3 regions of the Microbacterium pygmaeum genome follow, and region 3 is predicted to be linked to each of the others. Evidence: predicted binding sites of a transcription regulator. Region 3 holds the regulator's gene; each other region holds the start of a gene.

Region 1 (10,079 bases), 1.0 Mb from region 3:
TCACCACGCAGATCTACGGTGGCGTGCCCCAGGCCCGCCAGGTGGGCGCGCTGAAGAAGGGCGTCGACATCATCATCGGCACGCCCGGCCGGATCCAGGACCTCATCAACCAGCGCAAGCTGGACCTGAGCGAGGTCATGGTCGCGGTCATCGACGAGGCCGACCACATGTGCGAGCTCGGCTTCCTCGAGCCGGTGCAGGAGATCCTCCGCGAGACGGCCGACGGATCCCAGAAGCTGCTCTTCTCGGCGACGCTCGACCGCGAGGTCTCGTCGCTGGTGGACGAGTTCCTCGTCGAGCCGGCCGTCCACGAGGTCGCCGGTGAGGACCAGGCCTCCAGCACGATCGATCACCAGATCCTGGTGATCGAGCACCGCGACAAGGCCGAAATCCTCGACCAGCTCGTCGACCGCGAAGGCAAGACCCTCGTGTTCGCCCGCACCCGGGCCTACGCCGAGATGCTCGCCGAGCAGTTCGCCGACATCGGCATCCCGGCGGTCTCGCTGCACGGCGATCTCAACCAGGCTCGTCGCACCCGCAACCTGGAGCGCCTCACCTCGGGCCGGGTCAACGTGCTCGTCGCGACGGATGTCGCCGCCCGCGGCATCCATGTCGACGACATCGACCTGGTGATCCAGGCCGACGCGCCCGACGAGTACAAGACCTACCTGCACCGCTCTGGCCGAACCGGCCGCGCGGGCAAGACCGGTCGCGTCGTCACGCTGATCACGCGTCAGCGCCAGCGCAAGATGACCGAGATGCTCGAGCGCGCCGAGATCGAGGCGCCGTACGTGAACGTGCGCCCCGGCGACGACATGATCAACGCGGTGCGCCGCGGTCACTGACCGTCGCACCGTGCTGAACGCAGCGGCTCCGATCCTCGGATCGGGGCCGCTGCGTCGTTCCCTCAGTCCGGCATCACCAGCTGACTGACGACGAACCGTGCCCCCTGCGGGTCGACGATCACCGCCTCGCGGGTCCACTCCGTCTCCGCCGTCGACTCCACCGTCGCGCCGAGATCCTCGGCGGATGCTGCAGTCGCATCGCGATCCGCGACGGTGAAGCGGATGAGCCAGGATGCCGCGGCATCCGGCTTCTCGGTCAGCCCGCAGATCACGTCCTCGAATCCTTCGGGAGCGAACTGCTGGCGCTCGTAGATGTCGGGATCCACGGTCTCCGACAGGTGCTTGCCGTATCCCGGCAGACGGATCATGCCCGCGCCGAGCTGCGGATCCACCCGCCAGCCGAAGATCTCTCCGTAGAAGGCGAGGGCTGCGTCGGGGTCGGGTGTCTGCAGGTCGCTGAAGTTCCACGCGCCGGGCTCGTTCACGATCTGCGCACCCGGGTTGGTTCCGGCCTGCCAGAGCCGGAACACCGCACCCTGCGGGTCGGCGCAGGTCGCGCTCGCGCCGGGCTCGCCGTGTGACGGGGCGACGAGGATCGTGCCGCCCGCGCTCCGGATCAGCGTGCAGGTCGCATCGATGTCGTCGCACGCGACGTAGCTGACCCATCCGGCGCCCGAATCGACCTGCTCCAGCCCGCCGACGTCCTTCCCTTGGAGTCGCGCGATCGCGTAGGCCGAACCCGGCGGGCCGGCGTCGATGAAGTCCCAGCCGAAGAGGGCGCTGTAGAACTCCCGCCCTGTGCGCGCATCGCTCTGCTCGACATCGATCCAGCAGGGCACACCGTGCGGGTAGCCCCGCTTCTCATTCGTTGCGTCACTCATGGTTCGTCCTCCATTCGACGATCGGTTCCACGCTGACACGATGGCGGATGCCGCGGACAGGGCTTGACCGCAAGCCCGAAGCATCCTCCCCCCTCACTTGACCCGATCGGCCCCTTCCCGGCGCCCGGAAGGGGCCGATTGGGTCAAGTGGGCGGCCCTTAGAACAGGCGCGACTCCTCCGCGGCGCGTCCGCGTGAGGTGGTGATGATCGCCGCCCGGGCAGCGAGGCCTGGAGTTCGACTGCCCCGCGGGTGCTCGTCCTCGTCATGGCCGTCGAGTCCGTGCACACGCAGCAGCGGCCGGACCCGCTTGGCGAGCCAGGTGCGGTACGCCTTCGGCGCGGTCGTCGACGCGCCGGGGTAGAGGCCCAGATACGACGACACGAGTTCCGGATGCTCGCGCTGGATCCACGACAGGAACCACTGCTTCGCGCCCGGCCGAAGGTGCAATGCGCCATAGACGACGCGGGTGGCACCGGACGCTTTGATCCGCGTCAGCGCGGAGTCCAGCGCGGCGATCGAGTCGGTCAGATGCGGGATCACCGGCATCAGGAACACTGTGACCGAGAAGCCGGCGTCCGTCGCGGCGCGGACCGTCTCGAGCCGGGCGGTCGCCAACGGGGTTCCCGGCTCGATCAGCTGCTGCAGCTCGTCGTGGAAGACCGCGATCGACATCGCGAGCGAGACCCGGACGGATGCCGCGGCTTCCCGCAGCAGCGGAATGTCGCGGCGCAGCAGTGTGCCCTTCGTGAGGATCGAGAAGGGCGTCCCGGTTTCGGTGAGCGCCGAGATGATCCCGGGCATCAGCTTGTACCTGCCCTCGGCGCGTTGATACGGGTCGGTGTTGGTGCCGAGCATGACGGGTTCGCGCGTCCAGCTGCCGCGCCGCAGCTCTTTGCCCAGCACCTCGGCGACGTTGATCTTGACCACGATCTGGGAGTCGAAATCGTGGCCGGCGTCCAGCTCGAGGTACTCGTGCGTGCCGCGGGCGAAGCAGTTGTGGCTGATGACACCGTTGGCGATGAAGTCGCCCGTGCCCGTCGTGATGTCGACCATGTCGGTCTCGACACCGAGGTCTTCGATGCTGACGATACGAAGGTCGGCGACCGTCTTGACCGCGACGTCTTCGATCTGAAGTCTGCGGGAGATCGCCGGGTCGGTGAGGTGGAAGAAGCGCTGCCGAGCGGGGAGCCCTCCGGTCACGCGCACGGTGATGACCCCGTTGGGCCGAGTGGGCTCGCGCACGAAGGTCACTCCGTGGTTCCGGAGCGCCTGCTCGGTGGTCTCGATCATGTCGCGGTCTTCGTTGACGATCCTGACGACCCCGCGGGAGCACGATCCCTCGGCATCGAAGATGCCGGCCAGGAATCCGGCCTGCCAGTCCCGGAGGGACGCCGCCGGCGTCCTGATCAATTCTTCGATCCGGGTGACATCGGCGCTCTTCGCCGTATGGATGGCCATCATGGCCCGGCGCGTCGCTGTTGCCCGAGTGAACGGCCGGGTGTTGGTGACGACCCCTTCATCCGACAGGAACTGCCGAGTTCGAACGAGCGCCTCGCCGTCTGCGAGGGCGAGACGGAATCTGTGGATCTCTCGCGTCCGTCGAGTGTCGGCATAGGTGGCGTGAAAGCTCATCCCATCTCCGCGGATCATCCCCGCCAGATATCCGCGCCGATAGTCGGCGGGCAGGGGATCGGTCCGCCGCACGAGATCGCCAGCGAGACCGAAGCCCATCAGCCGGTTGTTGGTCGTGAGGTACGGACGCTGATCCGTGCCGGTCATCGCGCCGGTGATGTGCTTCCACCCTCGATCGGTGAGGAACCGGTGATCGCCGCTGCCGACGATTTCGGTTCCATCGGCCAACGTCACTCGGTATGCGCGCTTGCGAGTGCCCCACTTGGCCCGGACGGTCGTCTTGACGTAGCGCCGGTAGTCGCCACGCAACTCGGTGCCGATGATCTCATCGCCGACGCTCAAGTCGCCGATCGGTCGTTGGCGACCGTTCGCCATCAGCACGAGGGTGTCGGGAGTGAGGCAGTAGGCACACGCATGAGTGCAGCCCCGATACGGATTCACCGTCCAGTCGAACGGCATCGCCGATGTTCCCGGTACGTGGTTCAGGGCGCTCTTGCACATCACCTCGTGGAATGTGACCCCGGCGAACTCGGGAGTGGTCACCGATCGCACGAGACCGTTCAGGCGCTCCATGCCGGGCAGAGCCGCGGCATCCGCCACCCCCAACTGCTGACCCTGCCATCGCATGCCTCAATGGGAACAGAACTACGAAACTCTGTCAAGCCGATACCGAACAGATTGCCGAATGAGGATCGTGCGCCTCGCCTGCCTCGACCGATCGGCATCCAGCAGGGAGAATAGTGGGGTGACGGCACCCGGACCGCACAGCTCCCCAAATTCTCGCCGCGCCGCACGATCGCAGCGCGAACGAGCGGTCGAGCGCGCCCCGGGGGCCGACGGCGAGACCGACACCGTCGACACGCGGCCGCTCCCGGTCGTCGAATCCCCGCCATTGCGGCGCGAAGCGAGGACGCCGCCTCCGACGCCCGCCCGCCACGCTCGTGCCCGACGCGCGGCCCGCGTCGGCGCGGTCTTCGCCCTCGCTGCAGCCGGGTCGCTCGTGATGGGCTCTGCCGCCGCCGTGACCGCCGCGATGAGCGGGCCGGTCGTCTCCGACACCGCCGGTGCGGTGATCCAGACCTCTGAGAAGGTCGACGCGTCGATCGCGGCAGAGACTCCCGTGCCGCTTCCGGCCCCCGCAGCCTCCATCCCCGCACCCACCGTCGAAGCAGCCCCGGCAACTGTCGACATCTGCGCGATCCCCGCCGTCACCGATGCGATCGCGGCGGGCGACGACGCCGGGGCGATCGCGGCCGCCGGCGGCGCCGAGCCGTTCCGCACGGCGGTCGCCGCCGGCATCGCACCGTGCGTACCGCTGGACGATCCTGCGCACGTCTGGGTCGTCATCAACAAGACACGCCCGTTCGCACCGATCGACTACAGCCCCACACCGCTGGCCATGCCGCAGGGCGTGCGCAGCGTGGAGGGCGGGTCGATGCGGACGGATGCCGCGGACGCGATGACCGCCCTGGTCGGCGCGGCCGCGCAGGCCGGCGTGGGTGAGATCGCCCTCGAGAGCGGCTACCGCTCGTACGAGACGCAGCAGACGACGTACGGCAACAACGTCGGCAATGAGGGGGCCGAACAGGCCGACCTCTCGAGCGCCCGCCCCGGCTTCAGCGAGCACCAGTCCGGCCTCGCCGCGGACGTCGTGGGCTGCGGCGAGGGCTGCGGCACGCTCGACGACCTGGCGGCGACGCCTCAGGGTCAGTGGATCGCGGCGCACGCGTGGGAGTACGGCTGGGTCACCAGGTACGTCGACGGTGCCACAGCGGTGTCCGGCTATGTCGCCGAGCCATGGCATCTGCGTTACATCGGACCCGAACTCGCCCGCGCCTATCACGACGGCGGATGGACCACCCTCGAGCAGTTCTTCGGACTGCCCGCGGCTCCCGACTACCTGGGGTGAGGCATCCTCCAAAGGCGGAACCCAGTTCCTCGCATCGTGGAATGCAATCCCACCGCCGCTGAGGATGCGCCCCCTGCGGTGCCCTAGAATCGCTGCGGCCAACGAAGTCACAGAAGGGCAGGGGCGCACATGGAGCGCGACATCTACGACGAGGATCACGAGGCGTTCCGCGAGGTCGTCAAGGAGTTCGTCAAGCGGCATGCCACGAACGAGGCGCGCGCGAAGTGGGACGCCGACGGAGAGATCGATCGGGCGACCATGCTGGCCGCAGGCGAGTCGGGCCTGATCGGCCTCTCGGTCCCCGAGGAGTTCGGCGGCGCCGGCATGCTGCAGGACTACCGCTTCCGCACGATCGTCAACGAAGAGGTCATCGGCGCGGGCGCCGGATCACTGGCCGGCGCCTTCGGCATCCAGGATGACCTCGCCGTCCCGTACATCGTGCACATGGGCACCCAGGAGCAGAAGGAGAAGTGGCTGCCCCGCATGGCCACCGGCGAGATCCTCGGCGCGCTCGCGATGACCGAGCCGGGCGCGGGCAGCGACCTGCGTGGCATCAAGACGACCGCGAGGAAGGTCGATGGCGGATACATCGTCAACGGCGCGAAGACGTTCATCTCCAGCGGCAAGACCGCCGACATCGTCGTCACCTTCGTCAAGACGGGTGAGGGCAACAAGGCCGACGCCTTCAGCCTGCTGATCCTCGAGAACGGCATGGAGGGCTTCGACCACGGCAAGAAGCTGCAGAAGATGGGCTCGCACGGGCACGACACCGCCGAACTCTCGTTCAGCGATGTCTTCGTCCCCGAGGAGAACCTCATCAGCGGCAGAGAGGGCCAGGGCTTCATCCAGCTGATGATGAACCTGCCGCTGGAGCGCCTCTCGATCGGCATCGCCGCGGGCGCCGCATCCCAGGCCGCCTATGCCTGGACCGTGGAGTACACCAAGAGCCGCGAGGCGTTCGGCGAGCGGATCATCGACTTCCAGAACACGCGGTTCAAGCTGGCCGATGTCGCGACCACCGTCGATGTCATGTGGGCGTATCTGGACCGAGCGCTCCTGGCGTACAAGGACGGCAAGCTGTCGGCCGTCGAAGCCGCGAAGGTGAAGTTCTGGACCACCGAGCGCGAGTGGGAGATCCTCGACACGTGCGTGCAGCTGCACGGCGGCTACGGCTACATCACCGAGTACCCGATCGCCAACGCGTTCCTGGACGCCCGCGTGCACCGGATCTACGGCGGCACGAACGAGATCATGCGCGACATCGTCAGCCGCGAGATCGCCGGCAAGAAGTAGGACGGACGCGCCCGGCGTACACGAACTCCTCCTGCGCTCGCCGGGCGCGACGGTCCGGCCCCGGAAATCCGCGGATCGATGCCATCTCGCGCGAGAGCGAGAAGGAGTTATGACACGGTCGGCGTCTCCGACCCGGTCGGCGTCGCGACCCCCAGGGCCTTCGGCTTGCGTCGCGCCAGCCGCGCGACCCCGGCGTGCGCCAGCCGGTCGGCGATCAGGATGCCGAGCCCGGTCCCGATCACGCAGCTGGCCAGGGTCAGCGCGAAGAAGCCGATCTGCGACCACACCGGCATCGCCCACAGATTGAACGATGCCGCCGCGAGGATCGGATAGACGACGCCGACCACCACCGCGCCGGCGTAGTGCTGCCAGACGCTCCAGAACCGGTAGATCACGATCAGGAACGGAAGCTCGGCGAAGAACGCCCACCACAGGTTCGTGAACAGGTACGGGAAGACCACGAGCCCGGACAGCAGTCCGACCAGCAGCCCGGCAAGTGGCCGCTGCAGCAGACGCAGCGCGACCACCGCAGGAACCAGCCACAGTCCGGCCAGGGCGACCGAGATGAACGGGACCGTGGCGAACAGCAGCGTCGAGAGCCCGGTCGCCCCCCACAGGAGTATCCCGCCGGCGACGCCGATCGCCGCACACGTCAGCAGGTAGGCCGTCGACACGCGGCTCATGCCGATGCCTCCACGTTCGACGCGATCTGCGACTTCGGGGTGGGCGAGGCGGCCCCCACCCGCCAGTACCCGCAGAAGCTCACGAGATCCTTGTCGAGTCCGCGCTCGGACACGAGATGCCGGCGCGCCCCGGTCGGCAGACTCTGCTCTCCGACGATGTAGGCGTGGAAGGGGGATGCCGGAAGCGCGGCGTCCGGCATCGCCGCCAGCGCGGCCAGCGCGAGGGAGCCGGGCTTGTCGTCGTGGTGGGTGTCGCCCGCCGAGCGCACGATCCACTGCACCTCGATCCCGGACGGCCGGGCGAACTCGAGGGCATCCTCCTGCGCGGGAACCTCGATGATCACCAGGCCCGTCGCGGAGGCGGGCAGGCTCGCGCAGATCGACGCGATCGCCGGCAGCCCGGTCTCGTCGGCGATCAGGAGGACCTGCTCCGTGCCGCGCTCGGGATTGAAGGCGAGGCCCTCGTCGATGATCACGACGCTCTCGCCCGGCGCGCAGGTCTCCGCCCATCGCGACGCCGGCCCCGCGGTGCCATCGGCCGCAGACCCGTGCAAGACGAAGTCGACGTCGAGCTCGGCGGCGCGTCCGTCCGCCGCCGGCCGGAACTCGCGCACCGAGTAGTTGCGCATGACGGGTCGCATCCCGTCGGGGATCCGCAGGTATTTCAAGTACCCGAACAGCTTGTGCGCCTTGGCGGGAAGCCGCTCGAGCCCGGCGTCGCCGCCGAGCGGGAGGAAGATGCGGAACCACTGGTCGTAGCCCATCGGATCGAACCGCTCGATCTCACCGCCCCCGAGCGTGACTCGCATCCAATGCTGCGAGAGGCGCTGCGTGCGCAGCACCGTCAGGTGGATGAGGCGCTGAGTGGCGGGCTTGACGAGACGGCTGGCCTGGGCCATGAGAGCTCCGATCGAGGGGTGGACGAGGCGGGATGCGTCGGTCAGCCGAGTCCCCACGGGAACAGCGCGACGAAGATGACGGCGGATGCTGCCAGGAACAGCACCGCAAAGACGACGTCCCGCGCGCGGAACGGAACGAGGTGCCGCTCGGTGCGGTCGGGGTAGGCGCCGAACGCTCGGGCGTCCATCGAGAGGGCGACCCGCTCGGCGTGCCGGATCGCTCCGGCCAGCAGCGGCACGATGTACCCGGTCCACCGCGCCGCCGTTGCGAAGGGGCCGCGGCCGCCGTGCGCGCCGCGCACGCGATGCGCCTGCCGGATCACCTCGAGCTCGTGCCCGAACCGCGGCACGAAGCGGAACGCGGCCAGCGCCGTGTAGCCGATCCGGTACGGCACGCGCAGCTGCTGGACCGTCGAGCGCACGATGTCGGGGCCGGTCGTGCTGAGCCCCGCCGGCAGGGCGAGGGCGATGATGGCCACGATCCGGAACGCGCTGGCGAAGCCGATCTCGAGCGCGCCGCGGTAGAGCGTCCATGCGCCGAGTTGTGCGACGACGGGCGTCGAATCGACCTGCGCCGCGTCGGTCCAGAGCGAGAACCCGACACCGAGGAGCAGGATGCCCAGCGGCACCGCGAGCAGCAGGATCGCGGCGAGCCGTCGGGTGAAGTTCACCCCGACCAGCAGCACAGCGTAGGAGAGCGCGAGGAAGGCCGACGGCGTCGCGATGTCGCGGACGAAGACGAGCAGGACCATCGCCGGAACCGGCGCCAGCAGCTTGACGAGGGGATTGAGACCGTACAGGAAGCGCAGCGGCGGAGCGGGCACGCGATCGGCGTACGGGTCCACTGCCGACCCCGGGATCTCGGCGGCGACCGCCGGCTCGGCGCTCACGCGACCCACCCCGCCGCCCCCGGCAGGTCGGCCAGCCGGGTGATGCCTTCGAGGGACGGATGCCGCGGCACGGCGTGCAGGGCGCGGGCGAGCGGCGGCAGGCGCAGCCCGGCACACTCGATCAGGTGTTCGTCGGCGAAGAGCTCCGACGTGGGGCCGGAGGCGATCACGCCCCCCTCGGACAGGACGATCATGCGGTCGGCGTACTCGCTCACCAGTTGCATGTCGTGGGTGACGACGACGATCGTCGTGCCCTCGCGATTCAGGTCGCGAAGGAGCGCGAGCAGCTCGTCGGCGCGCGCGCGGTCCTGACCGAACGTCGGCTCGTCCAGCGCCAGGACTGGTGCGCCGGCGACCAGCGCCGTCCCCACGGAGAGCCGGCGCTTCTGCCCGCCCGAGAGCAGGAACGGGTGGGTGGCCGCCTTCGCCGTCAGACCGAACCGGTCCAGCAGCGTCTCCGTGCGTTCCCGGACCTCATCCTCGGATCGGTGCTGCAGGCGCAGGCCGTGGGCGATCTCGTCGTAGACCGTGTGCGCGATGAACTGATGCTCTGGGTTCTGGAACACGAAGCCGACGTGCCGGGACATGGTGCGGGCGTCGGCTCGCCCGACATCGATGCCGTCCACGGAGACGCTGCCGCGCGGCGGGGTGATGACGCCGCCGATGGCCTGGATCAGCGTCGTCTTGCCTGCGCCGTTCGCGCCGACCACGGCGACGAACTCGCCGCGACGCACGTCGAGGTCGATGTCGTGCAGCACCGGGGTTCGCCGGCGATGCACCGTGAGGCCGCGGACCGAGATGATCGGGGGGTTCGTGTCGTCTGGCTCCGCTCGCGCGGAGACCGGACGCGCCGCACCGACGGAATGCGCCGCGACCGGCGGCAGACCGTCCAGCGCAGCACGCAGTTCGCCCGGCGTCAGCGGCAGCGGGTCGAACGCATAGCCCGCTTCCCGCAGTCGCAAGGCGGCCAGTGTCGAGGTGGGCAGCCACACGCCCATCGTGTGCAATTCGTCGGCGCGAGCACGAAGCACCTGATCGACCGTTC
Region 2 (10,079 bases), 620 kb from region 3:
AGTATCCGTGCTCGTTCATGGCTTCGAGCACGTAACGGTCGCCGACCGAGGTCTGCACCACGGTGATTCCGTGGTCGGACATCGCCCGGTGCAGGCCGAGGTTGCTCATGACCGTGGCCACCAGCGTGTCCGACACGAGGTGCCCGCGGTTCTTCATCGCCACCGCGAGGATCGCCATGATCTGGTCGCCGTCGACGATGCGTCCGTTCGCGTCGACCGCGAGGCACCGATCGGCGTCGCCGTCGTGCGCGATGCCGACATCGGCGCCGTGTCGCAGCACCGCGACGGCCAGCTGGTCGAGGTGGGTCGAGCCCACGCCGTCGTTGATGTTCAGGCCGTCGGGATCCGCGCCGATCACGGTCACGCGAGCGCCCGCGTCGCGGAACGTTTCGGGAGAGACTCCGGATGCTGCGCCGTGCGCGCAGTCGAGCACGACGTGCAGCCCATCCAGGCGGTTGGGCATGGAGGCCAGGAGGTGGATGACGTATCGGTCTTCAGCGTCGGCGAACCGGCGGATGCGACCGACGCCGGCACCGGTCGGCTGCAGCTTCGGCGCGGTCATCGCGGCTTCGATGCGCTGCTCGACCACATCGGGGAGCTTGACACCGCCGCGGGCGAAGATCTTGATCCCGTTGTCGGGAGCGGGGTTGTGCGAGGCCGAGACCATGACGCCGAAGTCGGCGTCCATGTCGGCGATCAGGTACGCGGCGGCCGGGGTCGGCAGCACGCCGGCCTCGAGGACGTCGACACCCGAAGATGCGAGACCGGCCGCGACCGCGGCGGCGAGGAACTCACCCGAGACGCGCGGGTCGCGGGCGACGACGGCAGTCAGGCGCTTGCCTGCGGCCCGGCGTGCGTCGGCCGTACGGCCCTGGCCCAGGACGACAGCAGTCGCCTGGGCCAGGGTCAGTGCGAGGTCGGCGGTGAGGGGGCCGTTGGCCAGCCCCCGCACCCCGTCCGTGCCAAAAAGCGGCATCGAGCAGAACCCGGAGGGTTTAGCGCTTCGAGTACTGAGGAGCCTTGCGGGCCTTCTTGAGACCGGCCTTCTTGCGCTCCTTGACGCGCGCGTCGCGCGAGAGGAAGCCGGCCTTCTTCAGGGTGGCGCGGTTGTTCTCTTCGTCGATGCCGTTCAGCGAACGGGCGATGCCGAGGCGCAGCGCGCCGGCCTGACCCGAGGGGCCGCCGCCGGAGATGCGCGCGATGACGTCGTACGCGTCGGTGAGGTTGAGCACCGTGAAGGGGTCGGTCACGAGCTGCTGGTGCAGCTTGTTCGGGAAGTAGTCCTCGAACGTGCGGCCGTTGACGGTGATGACGCCCGAACCGGGAACGATGCGCACGCGGGCGATGGCCTGCTTGCGACGACCGACTGCGGCACCGGGGACGCTGAGCACGGGGCGCTCGGCGGCAACGGCCGTCTGGTCGACCACGGTCTCGGTCGAGTAGTTGGTTTCGGTGGATTCTTCGATGTTCGCCACGAGTGTGTCCTTAATCAATCTGGGAGGCGCTACTGGGCGACCTGGTCGAGGGTGTAGGTCTTGGGCAGCTGGGCACCGTGGGGGTGCTCGGCGCCGCGGTAGACCTTGAGCTTGCGAAGCTGCTGCGCGCCGATGCTGTTCTTGGGCAGCATGCCGCGGACGGCCTTCTCGACCGCACGCTCGGGGTTCTTCGCGAGGAGCTCTTCGTAGGTGACCGACTTGAGGCCGCCCGGGTAACCGGAGTGGCGGTAGGCCTTCTTCTTCTGGAGCTTCTGGCCCGTCAGCGCGACCTTGTCGGCGTTGATGATGATGACGAAGTCGCCCATGTCCATGTGGGGGGCGAAGGTCGCCTTGTGCTTGCCGCGGAGGAGCGTGGCGGCGTGGGTGGCGAGACGGCCCAGGACGACGTCGGTTGCGTCGATGATGAGCCACTCGCGCTGGGCTTCGCCAGCCTTGGGGGTGTACGTGCGCGTCACAATAGTGCTGCTTTCTTGATTCGAACGGAGAGGTTCGTGAATCCCGCTCCGGGGTGGTTCTCCGCATCTCTCGATCTGGTCCCCGAGCGAGTCGAGGGGCCGAGATGCGATGGAACACGCCAGTGGAGGGCTCACGTTCGCAGTGCCTCGCCAGCAAGACGCAGGCACCAAAGATCAATCATACGACACGCGGATGCCGCGGCCAAACCACCATCGCATCGCGACCGATCCCACCCCGCCCCGCGACACCCCACTTCCGCGTCGGCGTATCACCGACCACAGCCCACGCCCCAGACCGCCGATCCCCCTCACACCGATCACCGACCGAAGCCCACGCCCCAGACCGCCGGTCCCCCTCACACCGATCACCGACCGAGGCCCACGGCCCAGACGCCGGTCCCCCTCACACCGATCACCGACCGAGGCCCACGGCCCAGACGCCGGTCCCCCTCACACCGATCACCGACCGAGGCCCACGGCCCAGACGCCGGTCCCCCTCACACCGACCACCGACCACCGGCCACCGGCCACCGGCCACCGGCCACCGGCCACCGGCCACCGGCCACCGGCCACCGGCCACGATCACCGATCTCCGGCACCGACCACCAACCACCGAAAGCCACCGCCCCCCGGCACCCCTCACGCCGCCGGTCGCTCCCGCCACGATGCACGTTTCGGTGGCGGATCCCACGCCCACCGCACCGCGGACCGTGACGCCATCACTCGGCTCTCCAGCCCAGCGGCTCCGCTCCCCGGCGGATGCAGCATGAACTCGCCCTTGCCTTCTCGCGCAATCCGCCACCCGTTGTTGTGGAGCATCATGTGGTGATGCCGGCAGAGCAAGATGCCCCGGTCGATGTCGGTCCGCCCATGATCGGCTGACCACTCGTCGCAATGATGCGCTTCGCAATAGGACGCGGGCACGTCGCACCCTGGCCAGCGGCATCCGCCATCCCGCGCCGCCAGCGCAATGCGCTGTCGCGGAGTGAAGAGACGCTGCTCTCGCCCCACATCGAGCGGGTTTCCGCACGAATCGACCGTGATCTGCACCGTTCCGGACTCGCAGATCGCCCGCTCGATCATCGACCCGGGAATCGCGTTTCCACCGTCTTCGACGTTGCCCGCCGCGATCAGCCGACCGAACGGGTCGCGCGGACCCACAGCATCCTTCACGACGACCATCCGCACGCCCGGCTGTCGCGCCCCGAACACGTCCGCGGCATCCGCCAACGCTCCCGCCCGGAGAACACCCATCATCAGGTCGTATGTCAGCTGATCGTTGGTCCGCGGATCGGCAACGAGGTCATCGGCGGCTCGCCGTTCGTCTTCGGCCACGAACCTCGGGCCTCCTCGCCGCGGGCGCAGCGCGGCGGCGATGATGGCCTCGATCAGCTCTCCGCCGTCGTCGTCGAAGTCGATGCGCGCATGCCGCCCACCCTCGGCGTCGGTCCAGCGGACGAACGACCTCGCCTCGTACCGCCTCGCGAAGCGTTCCTCGAGTCCTGCGGGATCGAGCGCGTCCCGCACCTGCCGGGCTCGGCGAGCGAGTTCTTCGACGGACAGATGTGCCGCCTCTGCGATCAGCTGCGTCGCAGCGAGCGTCCACGCCTCGCGGAGAAGAACGGAGTCGACAGCCGACGATTCCGCCGCCGGCGGCTCGCCCAATCCTCGGTAGATGCCGTCGTGCTGCGCGGCCGTCAGCCCACCCGAAAGCATCGCGCGCCGCAGCGGATCGTGCCACGGTGTGACGACGGCAGGGCGAGCGCCGACACCGGCGTCGCCTGCCGGCTCACCGTCGAGCAGTGACTCACCCAGCCGTACCGTCCGCGCCGCGTCGGCCTTCGTGCCACCCGAGATCGCCTGGACGAGGTCGCGCGCAGTCTTATGACCTTTCACTGCGGCGAGTCCGCCATGGCCTTGCTCGCGCGTCGACCTCTCCGCGATGACGGCTGCGGCGACCGTGGCTACGCACTGCGCGGTGTGAATCACGGCATACGCACGCGCGGCAATGTCGATCAGGTCATCGCCGCTGAGGACGCGCACCGCAGCCAGCAGCTCATCGCGCTCCACGTCAAGCGCGGAGCGGGCGGCGAAGGCGTCGACCGCTTCTCGCAACTCGGACAAAATGGCCATGAATCATGATTGCACCGACCACTGACATTCACATCTTTGTTCGACGCGAACGTGAAAACCCAGCGGGGCGCGAGACCTGGGGAGGAATCGACGGAATCAACGACCCAAGCACGCCAGAAAGTGAACGGTTCCCTCGACGGCGCACTGGGGGGACGCACAGTCGAGGGAACCGGGGCCAGAAACCGCGTCGGGGATCGCGTTCGTGGAAGCGAGGGGCTTTCACGATCTGACATCCCAAGGCTAGACCGCTCGGCGCGACCCGCAGAACGGCGGCCTCGAACGAGACGTTACGGTCGTGTTAAAAGTCGGCTGTCGGTCGCCTCCGACGACGGATCCGTCGCAATTCGAGACACGGTCGCACCCGGGTTAGGCTTTTCCCGGCGCTGTTGAGGTTCGCCTCACAGCACCGCTCCGCACACGCACCATCGAACGATCAGAGATCCAGTCGTCACTATGCATTCCAGTGGTGATCGCCGAGCACGCGGCATTCCGATCGTCCTGATTGCCGCGCTAGTCGCCGCAATCACCGCAGCAGCCGTCGCAGCACTTGCTCGCGCATCCCGCACCGACTCGGAACGCGAGAACGAGATGGATGCCTGGGCCGACAGCCCCTGACGCAGTCACCGACGCAGCGGGGCTGAACCACAAGAGCCCCCTCGCTCGGAAGCGAGAGGGCTCTCAGCGCGAAACGAATCAGGCCGGGAAGAGCTTGAAGTTGCCGTCCTGCAGGCTGGCTCCGTTGCTCGTGACGGTGCCGGTCGACTCCGCGCGTACGCGGTTCGCCCTCGACGCCACACTGGTGAGAGTTGTGGCGTAGGTGATCGTCGGGAACGGGACCTGCGTCGCACCGTCAGCGGGAACCGCGATCGGGAGCGGGCTGAGAAGTGCGAGCTCGAGATAGTTCGCCTCGTTGGCCAGCACAGCCCAGACGCGTCCGTTGCTGGTGATGGTCGACGCGGTGATGGGCGCGTTGTTGAACAACAGCGACGTCGCCACGATCGGACCGCTCAGCTCGTAAGTGACCGTCGCGCCGTCCAGGTTCCAGCCGATACCCACATTGGCAACTGTCGCCGAACCGGAGAACGTGCCGGTCACAGCCGCACCGATGGTGTTGCTCGCGATGGCGATGTTGCCGGCGTTGGCGATGGTCAGGCCGGTCTGCGTGTTGGTGATGCTGGCTGCTGCCATCGGCGTCGCGACAGCAAGCGCGATGACCGGCGCCGACCAGGCGGCGGCCTTCAGGACGCGGCGGCGTCCGGGGTTGGATTCGCTGCCCTCGGCGCCGAATGTCTCTTCGTTGCTCATTGTGGTTCCCTTTCTTGTCTGCGAGTGACGCGGCCCAGGCGCGGAGACGTCACCGGGAACCGCAGCGGGATGTCGACCGTGGCGGCGCGACGACACTGCGGCACCGGTTCTGCTTCTGCCCGCGCCCCAGAGAACTCACGCGGGCTCACCACACAGCAGTCGCGAGATTCGGGCTCACGGATGCTGCATCATCGACGTCAGTCGGATTCCGACGTCAAGTGGAATTCACGCTCTCATAGCGCGCTGTGCCGAGTCCAGCCTCCCAGTCACACTCTCGGGCGGATCACAGACGCGATGCGTTGTCGTCTGGCGCGTGGAACGTGACGTTCCGCGTGCGATCAGGCCACTCGCTCGGCGGTTCGTGCATGGCGCCGCTCGCGCGCGGGCGACATCTTGCCTTCCGCCGCCATCGCGCGGGCGAGGCTCGAGCCTCCTGAGAAGCCCGAATAGCGCCCGATCTGCTCGACGCTCATCGCGTCGTAGGTGCGATCGCGCAGCAGTCCCATCGCGTGCTCGACGCGTGCTCTCCGGATCTCGCGCTCGACCGTCGTGCCGCGGGCGCTGTGCATGCGCTGCAGCTGACGCAGCGAGATCTTGACCTCATCGGCCACCGAGCGCGGCGACAGGCTGTGATCCGACAGCTGCGCGGTGATGATCGCGATCGAATGTGCGAAGACACCCGGCTCCTGCGGGATGGATACGCGCGACGTTCCGCCGATCAATACCCCGATCAGCATCTCCTGCAGCAGCCGTTCGAAGTAGTACGTGGCGAACCCGGTCAGCGACGCGGACTCCACCTCGGCGGCGCGACGGATGAAATCCACCGTCGGCGCGAGCAGCGGACCGTTCGATGGAAGATGACGCACCTGCCCGGCCGGGGGCGCGCCCACCCCTTCCAGCACGGCGGACGGCACGATCAGCGACAGCAGGCGGACGTTCCCGGTCAGCGAGAAGGTCATCTGCGGCTCGAAGACCGAGACATAGACATCCCCGGCACGGAAGACGTGGCGACCCCGCTTGGTGTCGATGGCGATCTCGCCGGAACGCACGATGTGCAGCCCGACCCCATCCCGCGGGCCAGCGAACGGCGGACGCGGCGCCCCGGCAGGCACGACGTACTCGCCGATCCGGACGCTGCCGAACACGGCGAGCGTGCGTGCCCTGCTGGTCTCGATCGTCACGGTGCTCCCCCAAGCCCTGAGTGGCGTCAGCTGGCGACGCGTCGGGATCGTCGGGTCGACGGCGGACCCGCAGTGCTTGCGACCGACGCACCGGCACCGGCCGGCAGCGGTGTCGACGCGTTCGGTGCGACTTTCGCCGCGGCGGCGGCCGACGCCTTGACAGGCGCAGGGGGCACCGCCGTGATGACCTCATTGACGGGCGCAGCGGCAACGCCAGCAGACGCAGGAGGAGCAGCAACCGGCGCAGGACCAGCAGGACCAGCAACCGGCCCAGGAGGAGCAGCAACCAGCGCAGGCGCCGGACTCCGCCGCGGCCCAGCCACGTTCACCTCGATGTCCGCGTCCGCGGTGGCATCCTCGGCCCGGTAGTAGTCGCCGGCGTAGCGGTAATCGCGGTACGCGGCGCCGCGGCCCTTGCGGGGCACGCGATTGAGCACGACGCCGAGCGCTCGGCCGCCAGCGCGATCGAGGTTCTGCAGCGCCTTGCCGAGCGCCTCGAACGTGGTGCTTCCGACGCTGCACACGACGACGGCGCCGTCGGCGCTGTGCGTCAGCACCGCAGCATCCGTCACCGGAAGCAGAGGCGGGGCATCGATGATCACGGTGTAGTCGGCCGACAGGTCGCGCAGAAGCGACCGCATCCGCTCTGAGCCGAGCACCTCGCTGGGGTTCGGCGGCAGCTTTCCCGCACCGAGCACGAGCAGGTTGCCCTTGCGCCCGACGCGCTGCGCGACGTCTTCCACGGTGGCGCGGTTGGCGAGGACATCCGTCAGACCGACACCGTCGACGAGGTGGAAGATCGTCGCCACCATCGGCCGGCGCAGGTCGCCGTCGATGAGCACGACCTTCTGCCCGCTCGCGGCGAGCGTGATCGCCAGGTTCGCGCTCGTGGTCGACTTGCCCTCACCGGGCAGTGGGCTGGTCACGACGATCACGCGCGGCGGGTTGTCGACGTCCATGAACTGGATGTTGGTGCGCAGCTCGCGCATCGCCTCCGACACGGCGAACAGCTTGGCGTTCGCGGCACTCGAGCCCTCGCCGTCGAGGGGCAGCAGGCGGCTGTCGGCGGTGAACGACTTCTCGTCGGGGATGGTGCCGACCACCGCGATGCCGGTTTCGCGTTCGACGGCGTCGGCCGAGCGGATGCGGCGGTCCAGCGTGTACCGCAGCACGGCGTATCCGATGCCGAGGGCAAGACCGATGAGGCCGCCGAGCGCGAGAGCAAGGCGCGTGTTCGGTGAGCTGGGAGAGGACGGCAGCCGTGCCGAGTCGCCCGGGACGAGCTGCACCGTCGCGTTGGCCGGGTCGCCGCCTTCCAGGTCGGCGATCTCGGTCGCCATTCCCCGGATCCATGCCTGGGCGAGATCGCGTGCGCCCTCGGGGGTGGATGCGGATGCCGAGACCTTGATGTTCACGGTGCCCACCGGGTTGGTCACACTGACGCGATTCACGAGCGCTTCGGGCGCCGTGGTGAGTCCGAGCTCGTCGATGGCGTGCTCGGCGACCGAGCGCCACGTCCCGAGGTCGAGGAACGACGTGACCTTGGCCTGCGCGAGGTTCTCGGCGACGAGGGCCGAGCCGGCGTCGTTCGCACCCTCCGCGCGGATCGCGGCGACGTATCCGCTCGCGTCGGCGGTGTACACGCGCGGTTGAACGAGCGACCACACGAACGCGACGGCGACACCGAGGATGACGAAGAGCACGATGCCTACCCAGTGCGCACGCAGGATGCGCAGGTAGTTCCTCAACTCCATGTGACGCCTATCGTTCGATCTGAAGCGCCCCCGCGCCGTCCGAATCTACCTGGCGACCCGAAACCGGCTAAATCGCGATGTCGCTTTTTGAACGCTGCTCACGGCGCCGGTGTCGGCGGCTGTTCCGGTTCCACCGGCGTCACCGGCGGCTGTTCGATGACCGGCGGTTCGACCGGCGGGTCCACGATCACCGGATCCGGCGTCGGGGCAGGCTCCCAGGAGTAGTCGGGCTCCCAGTAGTACTCGGTCTGTTCCTCAGGCTCCGGCTCGACCGGTTGGGCGAGCACGCGCTGGTTCTCGGCGCGGAGCGCGTCGACGGATGCCGCGTAGGCGAGCATCTCGTCGATGCCGTCGGCTCCCGCAGCCTGCGCGGTGGACAGTCGGGTCAGGGAGTCGGAGACCGCGGCCCGGAACGGCTCGGTCGCCGCGGCGTTCTCGGCGACGATCGCCGGCCCGGTGGCCGCCAGGCTCCCGCCCAGGCCGGTGAGGGTGGTGAGCAGCCTCCCGCGTTCGTCCGCCACGGCGGATCGCGCATCGTGTGTGTCGGCGAGCACCGTCTCGACCTCGAGCGTTGCGGTGCGGACACTGTCGAGGGCCGCGGCGATGTCGGCAAGCTCCCCCGAGGTCACTGCCGAACGCGAGTAGGGCGGGGGCGGCGTGATCTCACCGAGCGTCTGGACCTGGTCGCGGTAGGCCGCGATCCCCGATGCCGCCTGCAGCCGTGCGCCCTCATCGCTCTTGCCGGCCAGCGCACCGACCGCGGCATCCGCTCTGCCCGCCAGCAGCACCGCCCGCTCGACATCACCCTCCAAACGGTCGATCGCGGTGGCGAGCGTCATGAGCCGGCCCTGCAGCGTCGCCTCTTCCGCCCGCAGACTCCGGGTCGCATCGTCGACGGATCCCGCTGACGCGCGCGTCCATACGGCCGCGGCGACGACGATCACGACCGCCACGATCGCGATGACCGCAACGGCCGCGCTCAGCCAATCGATCGAGAACGGCCGTTCCCTGGTCGTCGCCGATTCGTCGTAGTCGATGCCCGACGCGCCGATCGCGATTCCCGAACGCATCGGAGCGCCGACGAGGTCGGCCAGCCGGTTTGCGTCATCCTGCACGACCGGTTCGGATGCACCGGCGCCGACGATGTCCGACAGCCGCCGTTCCGCCGATTCCGGCGAGAGCCGCGCGATTCCCGAACCGGGATCAGCGTCACCGACGAGTTCTCGAAGCGTTGTCACGGTCATTACTCCCTCAGGGGCTTGCGTTCACTGAGGGGCCATGTGGTGCGTTCGGCCCGGGTCAGAGGCAAGGTTACAATCTTCCGAACGAGCCGTGGGCGCTCCGGCGGCTGGCATTCGGGTTCGGTCGCACGGTCCACGGGGACGGAGTGTCGGTTGGAACTGCGCGACTATCTGCGAATCCTGCATCGCAATTGGATCTTCATTCTGGCGCTGACCGTGCTCGGCGGCGCCGCGGGGTTCGGCTGGTCGCTGCTGAAGGCGCCGACCTATGAGGCCACAACGCAGCTGTACGTCTCGGTGCGATCGGGTGACAGCGCGCTGGTCGGCGAGCTGGCTCAGGGCACGAACTACGCCCGCCAGGCCGTGACGAGCTTCGTCGATGTCGTCAACAGTGCCGTGGTGCTTGATCGGGTGATCGAAGACCTCGATCTCGACATGTCCTCATCTCAGCTCGCCGGGCACGTCAGCGCGTCGGTGCCCGCGAATACGGTGATCATCTCGGCGACCGTCGTCG
Region 3 (10,079 bases):
CGGTCGTCTCAGCCTCCGTGCCCGCGGTCACGCGCAAGTGGTGCGGTATTCCGACATCGCGGATGAGGACACCCGCGTCGTACAGGGCCTGCCAGGTCCGAGCCGAGTCCTCGACCCCGCCGAACAGCACGAAATTCGTCCAGGACTCGTACGCGTCGTACCCGAGTGCTTCCACCGTGGCGGAGATGCGATCGCGCTGCGCGACGATCTCATCGACCATCCGGAGCATGGTGTCGGCGTGGGTCAGCGCCGCGGTCGCGGCCGCCTGGGTGAGCGCGCTCAGGTGGTACGGGAGGCGCACGAGGCGCAGCGCGTCGATGACTGCCGGGTCGGCGGCGAGGTACCCCACGCGCGCTCCGGCGAAAGCGAAGGCCTTGCTCATGGTTCGAGACACGACCAGGCGTTCCCGTCCCGGCAGCAGCATGAGGGCAGATCCCTCATCGCGCGGCGCGAACTCCTGGTACGCCTCGTCGACGACGACGATGCCGGATGCCGCGTCGTAGACGGCTTCGATCACGTCGATGGACATCGGGGTTCCGGTGGGATTGTTCGGCGCGCACAGGAACACGACATCGGGATCGGCTGCTTCGACTTGCGCGGCTGCGCTGTCGGCGTCGACGCTGAAGTCCTGGTCCCGGTGGCCGGCGATCCAGCTCGCGCCGGTGGCGCGCGCGAGCAAGGGATACATCGAGTAGGTCGGCGAAAAGCCGAACGCCGAGCGCCCCGGTCCGCCGAAGGCCTGCAGCACATGCTGCAGCACCTCGTTGGAGCCGTTGGCAGCCCAGAGCTGATCGCGGGTCAAGCCGTAGCCGAGGTACTCGGCGAATCCCTCGCGAAGGGCGGTGAACTCACGATCCGGGTAGCGGTTGACATCCCGCAGGGCGAGCGCAACTGCGTCGAGGATGTCGTCTGCGACCTCTTGGGGAACCGGGTGAGTGTTCTCGTTGACATTCAGCGTGATCGGCAGCATCGCCTGCGGGGCGCCATAGGGCGTCATCCCCCGAAGATCGTCACGGATGGGCAGGTCGTCGAGGCTCGCACTCACCTCCCCCATGGTAGACGGCGGGCGCGGCGCCTCGTCTCAACGGCCGCCGCGCTGCTACGGGGTGGCGTACTCGCCGGGAACGGCCAGTACCTGGCCGGCCGAGATCTCGGCGCCCTGCAGTGCATTCAGGCGGACGATCGCGTCGACGACGTCGCGCGGGTCGGCAGCGGGAGCCACGTCCTCGGCGATCGACCAGAGCGAATCGCCGGCACCGACCACGACTGAGCTGAACTGACCGGCGGGCGCGGCCTCGTCGCGAGATGCCAGCGCGGCGCCGCCGCTGACGACGGCGATGCCGAGCGCGATGACGGCGGGGAGGGCGGCGAGGGTCGCCAGCGTACGACGCCCACGAATGGTCAGACGCAGACGAGTCGACGGCGAGCGGGTGAACGCGTCGGTCGTGATGGCGGTCATGTCGTCCTCCTTGTGCGGGGAGAGATTCGCATCCTTCGCTCGGCCGGGAGCGGCGGATGCGAATCTCTCTTCCGAAGCTATATTCGATATTCTCGGTTGTCAACCGAGGGTTTCGGAGCGGATGTTTCGAAGGCGACACGCGCGCGGACTCCCGGGAACACCGACCGAAACCGGATACGGTTTCGATAGGAACACCACATCACGGGCCTCCGACATTCGAAGACCGATGCCCATGCGAGGGCGGATAGGAGCCGGCACCATGACCGACACGACCGGTCGGGACAAGCCGCAGACGCGTCGGCGCAAGAGCCTCAGCGACAAGCAGCTGGCCATCCTCGAAGTCATCCAGCGCTCCATCGCCCGGCACGGCTATCCGCCGAGCATGCGCGAGATCGGCGACGCCGTGGACCTCAAGTCGCTCTCCAGCGTCACCCATCAGCTCAACCAGCTCGAGCTGAGCGGGTACCTGCGCCGCGATCCCGGCAAGACCCGCGCGATGGAGGTGCTGATCGACCTTCCCGGCACGTCGACGGAGAACCCGGCGGACAGCGCTCCGGCAGTCGGGGACGCGGCGATGGTGCCTCTGGTCGGCCGCATCGCCGCGGGCGTGCCGATCACCGCCGAGCAGCACGTGGAGGAGATCTTCCCGCTTCCGCGCCAACTTGTGGGCAAGGGCGACCTGTTCATGCTGAAGGTGTCCGGCGAGTCGATGATCGATGCGGCCATCTGCGACGGCGACTGGGTGGTCGTGCGCCAGCAGCAGACCGCGGAGAACGGCGACATCGTCGCGGCCATGCTCGACGAGGAGGCGACGGTCAAGACCTTCCGTCAGCGCGACGGTCACACCTGGCTGCTCCCCCGCAACTCGGCGTTCGAACCGATCCTCGGCGACGACGCCGTGGTGCTCGGCAAAGTCGTGGCGGTGCTGCGAGCCGTCTGAGAACGGTCACCCGCAAGATCACCCGATCGGGGTGGGATGCGGGAACGCCCTCTGGGCCATGATGAGGATCATCCGTTCGAAGGGGATGCGTCATGGCCGACACCGACACCGACGGGCTGCGGGCTGAGCTTGCTGCGCTGCGCGCCGAGAATGAGGCGTTGAGAACCACCGGTGTCCAGGCGCCGGTCGAGGCGAAGGCGGTTCCGACGTCACGTCGCGGGTGGTGGCGGTCGCTCCTGTCCGCCGTGGTGATCGTGATCGCCACGGTCCTGGTGCCGGTCTCCATCGTCGCCGCGTGGGCGCGCGTCGAGCTGGTCGACGAGGACGCCTTCGTGAGCACCATGGCCCCGCTGGTGGACGACCCGGCAGTGCAGGGCATGATCGTCGACGAGGCGATGAGCGCGATCACCGAGCAGGTTGATTTCCAGCAGCTGACCTCGAACGTGTTCGACGGCATCGCAGACCTGGGCCTGCCGCCGCGAGCGGCGGACGCGCTGACCCTGCTCGAGGCGCCGGCCGCGAACGGCCTCCAGAACCTCGTGGAGGGAACCGTCACGCGGGTTGTGGTCTCCGACGCCTTCTCCGACGTGTGGGCCACGACCACGCGGGCGGCCCACCGCGCGCTCACCGCCGCCGCGACCTCGGACGGCGGCGGGCTGATCGTGCGCACGCCCGACGGGGTGGGAATCCAAGTGGGCGCGATCGTCGAGCGCGTCAAGCAGAATCTCACCGATCGGGGACTCGGCGTCGCCCAGCTGATCCCGACTGTCGACCGCGTCGTCATCATCGGCGAGGGTGAGAACCTCGCGATGATCCGCACCGGCTACGCGGTCGCCGCGACGATGGGCTGGTGGTTGCCGGTGATCACGCTGGCGCTGTTCGGGCTCGGCATCCTCATCGCGCGGCGACGCAGCAGCGCGGTCCTCGGCGCCGGCCTCGGTCTGGCGATCGGCGCCGCGCTGTTGGCGACCTCGACCACGATCGGCTCGGCGGCGATCGGCGTCGTCGCGGGGAATCTCGATCTGTCGCCCGCAGCGCTGGAGGTCATCTACGGGCAGATCGTCGGTGCGATGACGCAGACGGCGCTCGTCCTGCTCGTCCTGGGGATCGTCGTCGCCGTCATCGGATGGCTGATAGGGCGCTCTCGCCCGGCACGCGGCATCCGCACCGCCACCGACGGTCTGAACGCATCGGCGCGAACGCAGCTGCGCTCGCGCGGACTGGACACGGGTGCGTTCGGCGCCTGGCTCGGCCGGCATCGACTGCTGGTGCGCGTGCTCATCGGCGTGGCGGCGGTGGTGTGGCTGTTCGCCCTGCGTCCGCTGTCCATCGGCGACGTCGCGCTCGTGCTCGTCGTCGCACTGCTGGTCGGATGGATCCTCGAAGTGCTGCAGATCCGCGAGGACGAGGCCGTCTCCGAGGAGGACGTGGGAATCGTCGTCGATGCCGAGACCGAGCAGACCGTGGCATCCGGTCCGCAGATCTCGAAGGGATAGCTAGCCGAGCAGCTCCACGCCGAACTCCGCCACGACGGCCCGGAGCTCGTCGAGGTACCGCTGCGCCTGCTGGGTGAGCGGGATCCCCGAGTGGCCGATCCAGCCGATCTCGATGCGTTCGTCGGCCTCGAGCGGGATGGCGACGATCTCCGGGTCCAGGTCGTCGCTGATGATGCCCGTCGAGATCGTGTAGCCGTCGAGGCCGATCATGAGGTTGAAGATGGTGGCGCGGTCGGAGACCCGGATCTCCCGCCTGCTCGAGAGGGTCGAGAGGATCTCCTCGGCGAAGTAGAACGAGTTGTTCGCTCCCTGGTCGAAGGTGAACCGCGGCAGGTCGGCGAGATCGGCGAGCGTGACGCGATCCCGAGAGGCGAGCGGGTTCTTCCGGGAGATGAAGATGTGCGGCTCGGCGAGGAAGAGCGGGCGGAACGCGAGCCCGAAGTCGCGGAGCAGTTTGTCGATGACGTTCCTGTTGAAGTCGTTCCGGTAGAGGATGCCGATCTCGCTGCGAAGCGTCCGGACATCCTCGATGATGTCCCAGGTGCGCGTCTCACGCAGGGAGAACTCGTACTCGGCGGCCTCACTGCCTCTGACCATCCGGACGAACGCGTCGACGACGAACGAGTAGTGCTGTGCCGAGACGCCGAGAAGGCGGCGTGACGGCGGCCGGCCGAGGTAACGCTGCTCGAGGAGCGCGACCTGCTCGGTGACCTGCCTGGCATACCCGAGGAACTCCGCACCCTCGTCCGTGAGCGTCACCCCCCGCGCAGAGCGGACGAGGAGGGCACGGCCCACCCGCACCTCGAGGTCCTTCATCGCCGCGGACATGGTCGGCTGCGCGACGTAGAGCAGGTCGGCGGCGGCGCTGATGGAGCCCTCGGCAGCGACCTCGATGAAGTAGTGGAGCTGCTGGAGTGTGATCGCGCTCGGTCGCCTGCCCATAGGCTGAGCCTATAGCGATGCATAGTCGGCCCGAGTTTGTTGATGATCATCCGATCCCGGCACGATGGTTCTACTGCATTCCGCAAGGCCGAGCCCGGCCGACCGACTCTCGGATAGGCCGCTCATGGCGAACGATTTCACGTTCAGCATCACCACCACACCCTTCGACGAGGACTACTCGCCGTCGGACAGTTCCCGCATCACCACGAACTTCGCCAATCTGGCCCGAGGCGAACACCGCCGGGAGAATCTTCGCAACGCGCTGACGATGATCGACAACCGATTCAACGGCCTCGCGCACTGGGACAACCCGAACCGGGACCGGTACAGCGTCGAGCTGGAGATCGTCACGGTCGAACTGCAGTTCGCCGCGGGCGGCGAGGACCAGGAGTTCCCGCTGCTCGAGGTGCTCGACATCCAGGTCCTCGACCAGCGGACCGAGACACGTCACCACGGGATCGTGGGGAACAACTTCTCGTCGTACCTCCGCGATTTCGACTTCAGCGTGCTGCTCCCCGCGGCCACCGAGGCAGCAGGAACGTTCACCGTGCCCGATGACTTCGGCAGTCTGCACGGCAAGCTGTTTCAGCACTTCCTTGACTCTGGCGCCTACCGGGAGCGGTTCTCGACGTCGCCCGTGATCTGCATCAGCGTCTCGACGAGCAAGGAGTATCGTCGCACCGCGAACCACCACCCGATCCTCGGCGTCGAGTATCAGCAGGACGACTATTCCCTGACCGATGAGTACTTCGGCAAGATGGGGTTGCAGGTTCGGTACTTCATGCCGCCGGGCAGCCTGGCGCCGCTCGCCTTCTATTTCCGCGGCGATCTGCTCGGCGATTACACCAACCTGCAGCTCATCGGCACGATCAGCACCATGGAGACGTTCCAGAAGATCTATCGCCCGGAGATCTACAACGCGAATTCCGCGGCCGCGAGCATCTACCGGCCGAGCCTCGAGCAGCAGGACTTCTCGCGCACGCAGATCGCCTACGACCGCGTCGAGCGCAATCAGCTCGCAGCGAAGCAGGGCAAGTACACGGAGGAGCACTTCGTGAAGCCGCACGGTGAGCTGCTGCAGCGGTGGGCCGCCGAGTACCCGGTCCTCGTCGGATGACCCGCGCAGGATCGTCGACCGTCACCCTCCTGCCGACCGCCATCGTCGGCAGCCTGCCGAAGCCGTCATGGCTCGCAGAGCCGGAAACCCTCTGGTCTCCGTGGAAGCTGCAGGGCGATGCGCTGATCGAGGGCAAGCAGGACGCATTGCGAATCGCCGTCCAGGAGCAGGGCCGCCGCGGCATCGACATCGTCAGCGACGGTGAGCAGTCCCGCCAGCACTTCGTCACGACGTTCATCGAGCACCTCACCGGCGTCGATTTCGACCAGCGCGAGACCATTCGGATCCGAGATCGATACGACGCGAGCGTGCCGACCGTGGTCGGGGCCGTGAGCCGCGAGAAGTCCGTGTTCGTCGAGGATGCGAGATTCCTGCGCCAGCAGACCGATCAGCCGATCAAGTGGGCGCTGCCCGGACCCATGACGATGATCGACACGCTTTCGGACCGCCACTACAGAAGTCGCGAGAAGCTCGCGTGGGAGTTCGCGACGATCCTCAACCAGGAGGCGAGAGAGCTCGAGGCGGCCGGGGTGGACATCATCCAGTTCGACGAGCCCGCGTTCAACGTCTTCTTCGATGAGGTGCAGGACTGGGGCGTGGCCGCGTTGGAGAGAGCGGCCGAAGGACTGCGCGCCGAGACCGTCGTGCACATCTGCTACGGCTACGGCATCAAAGCCAATACCGACTGGAAGGCGACCCTCGGGTCGGAGTGGCGGCAGTACGAGAAGACGTTTCCGCTCCTGCAGCGATCGAGCATCGACATCGTCTCGCTGGAGTCCCATCATTCTCATGTCCCCCTCGAGCTGATCGAACTCATCCGTGGCAAGAAGGTGATGCTCGGGGCGATCGATGTGGCCAGCGACGAGATCGAGACCCCGGAGGAAGTCGCGGACACGCTCCGCAACGCCCTGCAGTTCGTCGACGCGGACAAGCTCGTCCCGAGTACGAACTGCGGGATGGCGCCGCTGTCCAGGGAGGTCGCGCTGGGCAAGCTGAGCGCACTCAGCGCGGGCGCGGAGATCCTTCGCACGGAGATCGCCACAGCGAGGACCTGACACCGCGATCTACGGTGGAGTCATGACCGACTCCATTCCCTTCGGCTCCTGGCCTTCACCGTTGACGGCTGCGGAGGTCTCGGCCGCTTCGCCGCGCATCGACGGCGCGCGCTACGTCGGCGACGAGATCTGGTGGGGCGAGGGCGTCCCCGACGAGGGCGGCCGCACCACAGTGCGCCGGTGCGCGGCTGACGGCACCGTTCATGAGGTGCTGCCGAACCCATGGAGCGCGCGGTCCCGCGTGAACGAGTACGGCGGCGGATCGTGGACGGCGACCGATGCGGGCGACCTGCTGTTCGTCGAGAAGACCGATCAGCGCATCTGGAGCCTCTCCCCTGACAGGACGCCGACTCCCCTGACGCCGGGCGATGGCCGGATGCGGTTCGGTGGCTTGAGCGCACAGTACGGCCGGGTCCTCGCGATCCGCGAGACGGACGCCGAGGGCACGACGCCGCTGCGGGACATCGTCTCGATCGCGCTGGACGGCGCCGGCATCACCTCGCTGGTCGGAGGCAGCGACTTCCTCGCCCATCCCGCCCTCTCGCCCGACGGGACGATGCTGGCATGGATCGCGTGGAACCATCCCGACATGCCTTGGGATCGTTCTGAGCTTCGCGTGGGCCGGATTCACGACGGCACGGTGTCGGAGTGGGAAGTGATCGCGGGCGCGGGATCCTCGCCGGTGCAGCCGGTGTGGGCCGACGCGAGCAGCCTCGTGTTCGCCGACGATGTCAGCGGACGATGGAATCTCTGGCGACGGCGCGTCGATGCCGACGCGAAGCCGATCGCGCCCGCGGAGCCGATCGCGCCCGCCCAGGCGGACACCGGCGGTCCGGTCTGGGTGCTCGGATCACGCTGGTTCGCGCTGCTGGAGGACGACACGATCGTCGCCGTGCGCACCCAGGGCGACGACGCCCTGGTGCGTCTGGACGCGCAAGGCGCTCACGTGCTGCCCGTGCCTCCCGTGTCGGAACTGCTCATCGAGGATGCCTCGGGCTCTCGGGTGCTCATCTCAGGCGCGCCCGCAGACGCGCCTGCGGGGCTCTGGGAGATCGACCTGGCCGGTGCCGCCGACGTTCGGACCGTCCGTGGGGGCACATCGCCCTGGGGGCCGGAGTGGTTGCCCTCCGCCCGCCCCGTCGTCGTGGACGGCCCTCGCGGACCGGTTCACGCGTTCGACTTCCCCCCGACCAACCCGACGGCCCACCCGCCGCACGGCGAGCTTCCGCCCTACCTCGTGTACGTGCACGGGGGGCCGACGACGCATCGCGGCGGCGCGGCATCCGCTCGGATCGCCTACTTCACCAGCCGCGGCATCGGCGTCCTCGATGTCAATTACGGCGGATCCAGCGGGTACGGCCGGGCCTACCGCGAGCGTCTTCGCGGTCAGTGGGGCATCGTCGACGTCGAAGACGTCGCCGCCGCCGCCGCCGGGATCGCCGCCGAAGGTCTTGCCGATCCGGCGCGGATGACCGTCGCCGGCGGTTCTGCGGGCGGCTGGACCGTGCTGGCGGCGCTTGCGAACACCGACGTCTTCGCCGCCGGCATCTCGCGGTACGGCGTGGGCGACGCCCGCGCGCTGGCGGCGGACACGCACGACTTCGAGGCGCACTACCTCGACGGTCTCATCGGACCGCTCCCAGAGGCGGAGGCGCTGTATCGCGAGCGATCCCCCTTGACACACCCGGAGCGCTTCCGCGTGCCGCTGCTGCTGCTGCAGGGCGCAGACGATCCGGTGGTGCCTCCCGCGCAGTCCGAGGCGATCCGCGACGCGCTGGTCGATCGCGGCATCCCGCACGCCTACATCGTCTACGCCGGCGAGGGGCACGGTTTCCGACGAGCGGAGAACATCGTGCACGCGCTGGAGAGCGAGCTGGCCTTCCTCGGTGCGGTGTTCGGCTTCCCGACGCCGGGAGTCGCCCCCATCGACCTCAGCTGACGAACGGCGCCAGCTCGGCAGCGAGACGCTCGGACACGTGGGCGTGCAACGCGGTGCCGTCCTCTTCATGCGCCTCGGAGATGATGTGCCCGGTCTCGTGCACGGCCGAGACGAGGTCGCCGCGGTCGTACGGCACCACGGCGTGCACCTCGACCGCCGGAAGAGGCAGCGCCGCCTCCAGCGCCGAGCGGAGCTCTTCGATGCCCTCGCCGGTGCGTGACGAGGCGAACAGCGCCCTGGGCTCGAGTCCGCGCAGCACCATCCGCGTGTCCTCGTCGACCAGGTCGGCCTTGTTGAACACGACGATCTCGGTGATGTCGCGCGCACCGACATCGCCGATCACATCGCGAACGGTCTGCAGCTGGGACGCGGGATCCGGGTGCGCGGCGTCCACGACGTGCAGGATGACGTCCGAGTCGCCGACCTCTTCGAGAGTCGAGCGGAACGCCTCGACGAGCTGGTGGGGCAGGTTGCGGACGAATCCGACCGTGTCGGTGAGCGTATAGATGCGACCATCGGATGCCTCGGCACGGCGCACCGTGGCATCCAGCGTTGCGAACAGCGCGTTCTCGACGAGCACGCCCGCGCTGGTGAGGCGGTTGAGCAGGCTCGACTTGCCGGCGTTGGTGTAGCCGGCGATCGCAACGGAGGGGATCGTGTTCCGCTTGCGCTCGGCGCGCTTGGCGTCGCGCGCGGGTGCGAAATCGCGGATCTGGCGACGCAGGATCGCCATCTTCGTGCGGATGCGCCGGCGATCGAGCTCGATCTTGGTCTCACCGGGACCGCGCGAACCCATTCCGGCCCCGCCGGCGCCGACCTGGCCACCGGCCTGGCGGCTCATCGAGTCGCCCCAGCCACGCAGGCGCGGCAGGAGGTACTCGAGCTGCGCAAGCTCGACCTGCGCCTTGCCCTCGCGACTCTTGGCGTGCTGGCTGAAGATGTCCAGGATCACGGTGGTCCGGTCGATGACCTTGACCTTGACCACGTCTTCGAGGGCGCGCCGCTGGCTGGGCGCCAGCTCGGTGTCGGCGATCACGGTGTCGGCGCCGAGCGCCGCGACGAGGTCCTTGAGCTCCTGCGCCTTTCCGCGACCGAGGTAGGTCGCCGGGTCCGGGTGCGGGCGCCGCTGCA

The links. The regulator LexA, encoded in region 3, represses DNA repair genes until DNA is damaged. The targets are predictions, from matches to a motif close to TCGAACANNTGTTCGA.
Region 1: BLT19_RS01505 (intein-containing Rv2578c family radical SAM protein) is a predicted target of LexA. The motif match lies at 4,030-4,045, and genes of this name have one in related genera.
Region 2: BLT19_RS17185 (HNH endonuclease signature motif containing protein) is a predicted target of LexA. The motif match lies at 4,113-4,128, and genes of this name have one in related genera.

The regions. Positions count from the first base shown of each region.
Region 1 is NZ_LT629692.1:334,880-344,958, reverse strand. It holds gene BLT19_RS01515 (DEAD/DEAH box helicase) at 1-845, shown strand, start outside; gene BLT19_RS01510 (VOC family protein) at 908-1,726, opposite strand; gene BLT19_RS01505 (intein-containing Rv2578c family radical SAM protein) at 1,885-3,987, opposite strand; gene BLT19_RS01500 (M15 family metallopeptidase) at 4,106-5,269, shown strand; gene BLT19_RS01495 (acyl-CoA dehydrogenase family protein) at 5,399-6,562, shown strand; gene BLT19_RS01490 (ECF transporter S component) at 6,670-7,245, opposite strand; gene BLT19_RS01485 (siderophore-interacting protein) at 7,242-8,144, opposite strand; gene BLT19_RS01480 (energy-coupling factor transporter transmembrane component T) at 8,186-9,034, opposite strand; gene BLT19_RS01475 (ABC transporter ATP-binding protein) at 9,031-10,079, opposite strand, start outside.
Region 2 is NZ_LT629692.1:3,593,946-3,604,024, forward strand. It holds gene glmM (phosphoglucosamine mutase) at 1-976, opposite strand, end outside; gene rpsI (30S ribosomal protein S9) at 996-1,475, opposite strand; gene rplM (50S ribosomal protein L13) at 1,505-1,951, opposite strand; gene BLT19_RS17185 (HNH endonuclease signature motif containing protein) at 2,591-4,084, opposite strand; gene BLT19_RS17190 (Clp protease/crotonase-like domain-containing protein) at 4,778-5,389, opposite strand; gene BLT19_RS17195 (helix-turn-helix domain-containing protein) at 5,728-6,570, opposite strand; gene BLT19_RS17200 (polysaccharide biosynthesis tyrosine autokinase) at 6,597-8,324, opposite strand; gene BLT19_RS17205 (hypothetical protein) at 8,423-9,568, opposite strand; gene BLT19_RS17210 (polysaccharide biosynthesis tyrosine autokinase) at 9,608-10,079, shown strand, end outside.
Region 3 is NZ_LT629692.1:2,974,472-2,984,550, forward strand. It holds gene BLT19_RS14295 (histidinol-phosphate transaminase) at 1-1,054, opposite strand, end outside; gene BLT19_RS14300 (LysM peptidoglycan-binding domain-containing protein) at 1,100-1,459, opposite strand; gene lexA (transcriptional repressor LexA) at 1,719-2,399, shown strand; gene BLT19_RS14310 (hypothetical protein) at 2,492-3,895, shown strand; gene BLT19_RS14315 (LysR family transcriptional regulator) at 3,896-4,837, opposite strand; gene BLT19_RS14320 (DUF1852 domain-containing protein) at 4,962-5,954, shown strand; gene BLT19_RS14325 (methionine synthase) at 5,951-7,009, shown strand; gene BLT19_RS14330 (dipeptidyl-peptidase 5) at 7,032-8,948, shown strand; gene hflX (GTPase HflX) at 8,941-10,079, opposite strand, start outside.